DNA from 2 places in the Mesorhizobium sp. P3_A2 genome. Region 1 is predicted to be linked to the other one. Evidence: predicted binding sites of a transcription regulator. Region 1 holds the regulator's gene; the other holds the start of a gene.
The links. The regulator PhoB, encoded in region 1, activates phosphate uptake and scavenging genes when phosphate is short. The targets are predictions, from matches to a motif close to TGTCATNNANCTGTCAT.
Positions count from the first base shown of each region.

Region 1 (3,411 bases):
CCCGCAATAAACAATGACAGCGCGGCCTGCTTCTGCCAATATTTGGCTGGCACCACCAAATGCCTCCACTATCATGAGGCGCGAGGAGGACCGGGAGGAAAACAAAAACGATGTCGGTTGGAATCCGCCACGATGATCTGCGTCGTCGCAACCGCGCGATGGTGATTTCGGCCGTGCGCCGGGCCGGCCAGCCGTCGCGGACCGAGATTGCGGCGACCACAGGCCTCAGCCATTCGACCATATCGGCGATCTCGTCTGATCTGATTCAAGAAGGCATCCTGGCCGAGAGCAAGCCTGGCGAGACCGGTGCGCTGAAGCGCGGCCGGCCTCAGGTCGGCCTTGGCCTCAACCCGGAGGCCGCCGCGGTGATGACCGTGGTGCTGTCGCTGAATTTCCTTTCCGTCACCGTCATCGACTATGCCGGCCAGGTGGTCGCCGAGGAGCAGCGCCGGCTGGATACGCTGACCATGCCGCGCGACGAGTTGATCGGCGAATGCACGGCAATCGTGCGGCGGCGGCTCGAGGATCCAGACCTCGATGTTCAGAGCATCGCCCGCATTGCCATGGGCATCCAGGGCATCACCGATTCGCAGGCGCGCGCCATGCTGTGGTCGCCGATCACGCCGCTGACCGACATTGCCTTCGCCGACATACTGGAAGCGGAATTCGGCATTCCGGCCACCATGGAAAACGATTGCAACATGATGGCAGTGGCGCTGCAATGGCGCCAGCCTGAGCGCTACCGCGACAATTTCATCGCTATCCTGCTCTCGCATGGCATCGGCATGGGGCTGGTGCTGAAGGGCGCGCTGTTCACCGGCACCCATTCCTCGGGCGGCGAGTTCGGCCACATGATCCACCGGCCCGGGGGCGCGCTGTGCCGTTGCGGGCGGCGCGGCTGCGTCGAGGCCTATGCCGGCAACTACGCCATCTGGCGCAGCGCCAAAATGATGAGCGAGGATGCCGAACCGGTCGATGTCGGCGACGCCGACATGCGGGCGCTCGCCGCACGTGCCCGCGAGACCGATGGCCCCGAGCGCGAAGCCTACCGCAAGGCCGGCGAGGCGCTTGGCTTCGGCCTCGGCAGCCTGTTCGCGCTGATCGATCCAGCACCTGTCGCCATGGTCGGAGTCAGCGCCGCCGCGTTCGATCTGATCGAACCGGCATTGCGCGAAGCGATTGCTCAGACCGCCGGCGGCCAGCACTCGAAATCGATCTCCTTCGACACCGAGCCCAACGAACTGCCGCTGATCCGCGAAGGCTGCGCCATGCGCGCGCTCAGCTTCGTCGACCAAGAGATTTTCGCACCGGGGATTCAAGCGAAGACGGGCAAGCACGTCGCCTGAGAGGGCCGGCGACGGCACGGCGCGCCGGGCCTTAGTCTTCCCGGATTGCGTAGCCAGCGCCGCGGATGGTGCGGATCACATCGGGCATGCGACCATTGTTGACCGCCTTGCGCAGGCGCCCGACATGCACGTCGACGGTGCGCTCGTCGATATAGATCGTCTCGCCCCAGACATTGTCGAGCAGCTGGCTGCGCGAGAACACGCGGCCGGGATGGCGCATCATGAATTCGAGCAGGCGGAACTCGGTCGGTCCGAGCCTGATTTCGCTCTTCTTGCGGTAAACGCGGTGCGATTCACGATCGAGCACGATGTCGCCGACCTTGAGCACGCTGGAGAGCACTTCCGGCTTGGCGCGGCGCAGCAGCGCTTTCACGCGCGCCATGAACTCCGGCGTGGAAAACGGCTTGACCAGATAGTCGTCGGCGCCGGTGGACAGGCCACGCACACGGTCGCTCTCCTCGCCACGCGCGGTCAGCATGATGATCGGCAGCCGTTCGGTCTCGGGCCGCATGCGCAGCCGCCGGCAGAGCTCGATGCCGGACACCGCCGGCACCATCCAGTCGAGCACCAGCAGGTCGGGAACGTTTTCCTGCAGCCGGATTTCGGCCTCGTCGCCGCGCGTCACCACCTCGACCTGGTAGCCTTCGGATTCGAGGTTGTAGCGGAGAAGCACGCCCAGCGGCTCCTCGTCCTCCACGACCATGATGCGTGGCGCGATCATCAGCAGTTCACCCTTGTCAGGCCGAAGTGGCCATCGCCGTCTCGTCCTGCTTCGGGCGATTGGCGGGCAATTGCTGGCCGGTCAGCACATAATACGCATTTTCAGCGATGTTGGTGACATGATCACCGATGCGCTCCAGATTCTTGGCGCAGAACAGGAGATGCGTGCAGGCGGTGATGTTGCGCGGGTCTTCCATCATGTAGGTCAAGAGTTCACGAAACACCGACGTGTATTTGACGTCGATACGTTCGTCCTCATTCCTGAGCTTTGCCAGTGCTGCCGCATCCGCGGCGGCATATTCCTCGACCACCCCTTGCACCTGGATCAGCACCAGCTGCGCCATCGCATCGATGGAATGCGAGAGGTCGCGCGGCGTGACGCTGAGGCCCACGGTGCCGACGCGCTTGGCGATGTTCTTGGCGAGATCGCCGATGCGCTCGAGGTCTCCGGCCATGCGGATCGAGCCGACCACGGCACGCAGATCGTTGGCCATCGGCTGGCGCTTGGCGATGAGCGTGATGGCGCGATCGTCGAGTTCCCGCTGGCGCGCGTCCATGATGGCGTCGTCGGACACGACACGTTGCGCCAGCGCATTGTCGGAATTGAGCAACGCTTTGGTCGAGCCGCTGACCATCGACCCGGCCAGATCGCCCATGTCGCGGATCAGCTTGCTGATCTGGCCCAACTCTTCATCGAAGGAGGCGACGGTATGTTCACCCATGATCCTGATCCTCGTGCCTGAAAATTCAACCGCTGGACGGCTCAGCCGAAGCGGCCGGTAATGTAGTCCTGGGTGCGCTTGTCGTCGGGATTGGTGAACATCTTGTCGGTGGCGCCCTCCTCGACGAGGTAGCCGAGGTGGAACATCGCCGTGCGCTGCGACACGCGCGCCGCCTGCTGCATCGAGTGGGTGACGATGACGATCGTGTAATTCTGGCGCAGCTCGTCGATCAGCTCCTCGACACGTGCGGTGGCGATCGGGTCGAGCGCCGAGCAGGGTTCGTCCATCAGGATCACTTCCGGCGACACCGCAATGGCGCGCGCGATGCACAGGCGCTGCTGCTGGCCGCCGGACAGTCCGGTGCCGGGCTCCTGCAGGCGGTCCTTGACCTCGTTCCAGATCGCCGCCTTCTTCAAGCTCGACTCGACGATCTGGTCCATGTCGGACTTGCGCTTGGCCAGCCCATGGATGCGCGGGCCGTAGGCAACGTTCTCGTAGATCGACTTCGGGAAAGGATTGGGCTTCTGGAACACCATGCCGACGCGAGCCCTGAGTTCGACGACGTCGATGTTCTTGTCGTAGATATCGTCCTCGTCGAGCGTGATCTTGCCGGTCACCCGCGC
Region 1 covers NZ_JBFUGC010000009.1:108,098-111,508, reverse strand. Annotated here, with positions in the region: gene AC1DXM_RS21100 (ROK family protein) at 111-1,346, shown strand; gene phoB (phosphate regulon transcriptional regulator PhoB) at 1,378-2,067, opposite strand; gene phoU (phosphate signaling complex protein PhoU) at 2,084-2,788, opposite strand; gene pstB (phosphate ABC transporter ATP-binding protein PstB) at 2,830-3,411, opposite strand, start outside.

Region 2 (3,411 bases), on a different contig from region 1:
GCGCCGTCGCCGAGCCGCATCCCGCCGTCACCGGCTTCGACATCGATGAGCAGCGTTTTGCAGCATTGCTCGATTATATCGAAGCGAGCTTCCAGCAAGGGCCGAACGGTCCGCTCGTCATCGAGAATGCCGCCTATTCCCGCTTCGACCGCTTTTTCGAGGCGAACGGCCATTTCAACGCGCTGGCCGGCTGCAACACCTGGACGGCGGCGGGCCTGCGCACCGCCGGTCTGCGCACCGGCTGGTGGAACCCGCTGCCGGCCTCGCTCGGCCTGTCGATGCGGCTGTACAACTAGGCGAAAACGGCATCCCGGTAACGTCTAGCGCCTGATGATTTTCCGCGGCTCCCAGCCGTAGAGCCAGTCGAGATCGGCGGCTAGTTTTTCGGGCGAGCGTATGGACAGGAAGAGATTGCGGGCGACAGCCACCGGGCCGGCGGCATGCCAGGCCAGGCGGTTGACGGCGCCGCGACGTGCGGCTTTGGCGACACGCTGCCGCCGCAGGTTCTCCCAGATATGAAGACTTCCCGCCGGATCGGCAGGGAAATCGGCAATGACGTCAGCCAGCGTCACAGCATCCTCGATCGCCATGGCGGCACCTTGTGCCGCAAAGGGCGTCATCGCGTGCGCGGCGTCGCCAATCAGGGCGATGCCTTGCGGGCTCGTCCACCGCTGCTGGACGACCGTATGGATCGGAAAGGCCGTCCAGGGGCCGGCCAGCGCCACAAGCTTGGCCAGGCCCGGCGCTGTGCCGCGCGTGGCGCCGTCGAGAAGAGCTGGGTCGGCATGGCCTGACCAGCCTTCGGCAATACGCTCGCCCTTGGTGAAGGCGGCGAGATTGAAGGCGCGGCCGTTGCTGACGGGATAGGCGACCATGTGGAAGCCGGGATGCAGGAACGTGGTGACGCAGTCGGCGGCGGCGATGGCGGCAAAGGCTTCGCCGGCGTCGCTCTCAACCGCGACAGTTGCCCGCCAGGCGAGTTCACCCGAAAAACGGCTTTTGCCGAAGCCTGCGAGTTGCGCCCGGACCGACGACCAGACGCCGTCGGCGCCGACCAGGAGCCGGCCGCTTGCCTCGATCGCGCGGCCATCCGCTTCGGCGGTCATGGCAACATCTGGCGCATTGACAGCGATGATGCTGACGCGTGCACCCGTGACAAGCTCAATCCCCGGCCGCTCAGCCACCTGCGCCAGCAGCGCCGCCTGCAGATCAGCGCGGTGGGCGACGAGATAGGGCGCCTGCCAGCGCGCTTCGGCGGCTTGCCCGAGCGGCACCCGCGCCAGTTCGCGCAGCGTCCCGGCATCCTTGAGCACCACCGCTTCCGGCCGCAAGGCCGCCGGCAGTAGGCGCTCAAGCACGCCGAGCTTTCGAAGAATGCGTGTTGCGTTGGGCGAAAGCTGGATGCCGGCGCCGGCGGCTTCGAGGCGCGACGCCTGTTCGAACAGCCTTACCGCATATCCGCGTCCGGCAAAGGCAAGGGCAGCCGTCAACCCGGCGACGCCGGCCCCGGCGATTATGACCTGCCGGGCCTGTGTGTCCTGCATCGGGCTTGCCGCGACAGGATCAGGCGGCCTGGTCGATGTAAATGCAGCCGGCCGGCACTGTTTCCGTCGCCTTCAGCTTCGCCGAATAGCGGTAGAGCGTCGAGCAATAGGGGCAGACTTTTTCATTGTCGTCGCCCATGTCGAGGAAGACATGCGGATGATCGAAGGGCGGGTTGGCGCCAGTGCACATGAATTCCCTGACGCCGATGTCGATTGCCGGATGGCCCGCATCGTTCTGGAAATGGGGAATGGAACCGCCTGCCATCGTCGTCTCCTTGATCTCGTCGAAAAGCATCTGGATCATAACAGGCCTGTTTGCAAGATCGATGAAATGAAACTGTCGCAAAAGGCTGGCAGAGGATAAGTTGAGCCGGTTAAGCGCATGACCCCGGAAGCCGAGCGATTCCGCGACGGATCACGCGTCACAAAGGCATGTTAGAGCGTCCATGACCATTCCGGCATGTGCGGCGCTTCAAAAGGAACGGTTGCGGGCAGGAAACCATGAATGAACTGAAGCCGGTGCAGAGCGAATTCATCAATGTCGAGGTGGCAAGCCCCGAGGGCGGCAACCCTGACCGCTTCGTCAACCGCGAATTCTCCTGGCTGCAGTTCAACCGGCGCGTTCTCGAGGAATCGCAGAACGAACACCACCCGCTGCTCGAACGGGTCCGTTTCCTGTCGATTTCGGCCGCCAATCTCGATGAATTCTTCATGGTCCGCGTCGCCGGTCTTGCCGGCCAGGTGCGCGAAGGCATTGCGCTCAAGAGCCCCGACGGGCGCACGCCCGAGCAGCAGCTCGAACAATTGCTGCGCGAGGTTGAGCGGCTGCAGGAGGACCAGCAAAACAGCCTGTCGGCGCTGATGTTGCTGCTCAACAAGGAAGGTATTGAGAGCATCACCCGCGATGCACTGACCAAGGATGAGAAGGTCTGGCTCGAAGACCATTTCCAGGACCAGGTCTTCCCGGTGCTGACCCCGCTGTCGATCGACCCGGCGCATCCATTCCCGTTCATTCCCAATCTCGGCTTCTCCATGGCGCTGCAATTGCGCCATCGCAAGAATGGCGAGGAGATGAGTGCGCTTCTGCGCCTGCCGGTGGCGCTGAAGCGCTTCATCCGCCTGCCGGACCGCAAGCAGCATGTTCGCTTCATTCCGCTCGAGGAGGCGGTCGGCCTCTATATCGGCAAGCTGTTCCCCGGCTACGAGGTCAAGGGCTCCGGCACCTTCCGCATCATCCGGGACAGCGATATCGAGGTCGAGGAGGAGTCGGAGGACCTCGTGCGCCTGTTCGAGACGGCGCTGAAGCGCCGCCGCCGCGGTTCGGTCATCCGCATCGAATTCGACAAGTTGATGCCCGGCGAATTGCGCGAGTTCGTTGCCGGCGAGCTTGGCGTCTCTTCGAGCCGCATCAGCGTTTTGACCGGCCCGCTGGCGCTCAGCCAGATTTCGGAGATCGTCTCCGTGCCGCGCGACGACCTCAAGTTCAGGCCCTACAATCCGCGCTTTCCCGAGCGAATCCGCGAACATGGCGGCGATTGTTTCGCGGCCATCCGCGAGAAGGACATCGTCGTCCACCACCCCTACGAATCCTTCGACGTGGTGGTGCAGTTCCTGCGCCAGGCGATGGCCGACCCGGAAGTGGTGGCGATCAAGCAGACGCTCTATCGCACCTCGAACGACAGCCCGATCGTGCGCGCGCTGGTCGATGCGGCCGAGGCTGGCAAGTCGGTGACCGCACTTGTCGAGCTCAAGGCGCGCTTCGACGAGGAAGCCAACATCCGCTGGGCGCGCGATCTCGAGCGCGCCGGCGTCCAGGTCGTGTTCGGTTTCCTCGAGTTGAAGACCCATGCGAAAATGTCGCTGGTGG
Region 2 covers NZ_JBFUGC010000010.1:104,756-108,166, forward strand. Annotated here, with positions in the region: gene AC1DXM_RS22685 (TIGR02117 family protein) at 1-296, shown strand, start outside; gene AC1DXM_RS22690 (FAD-dependent monooxygenase) at 321-1,544, opposite strand; gene AC1DXM_RS22695 (zinc-finger domain-containing protein) at 1,564-1,809, opposite strand; gene AC1DXM_RS22700 (RNA degradosome polyphosphate kinase) at 2,046-3,411, shown strand, end outside.
Region 2: a site for PhoB is predicted at 1,872-1,888, ahead of AC1DXM_RS22700 (RNA degradosome polyphosphate kinase). Genes of this name have one in related genera too.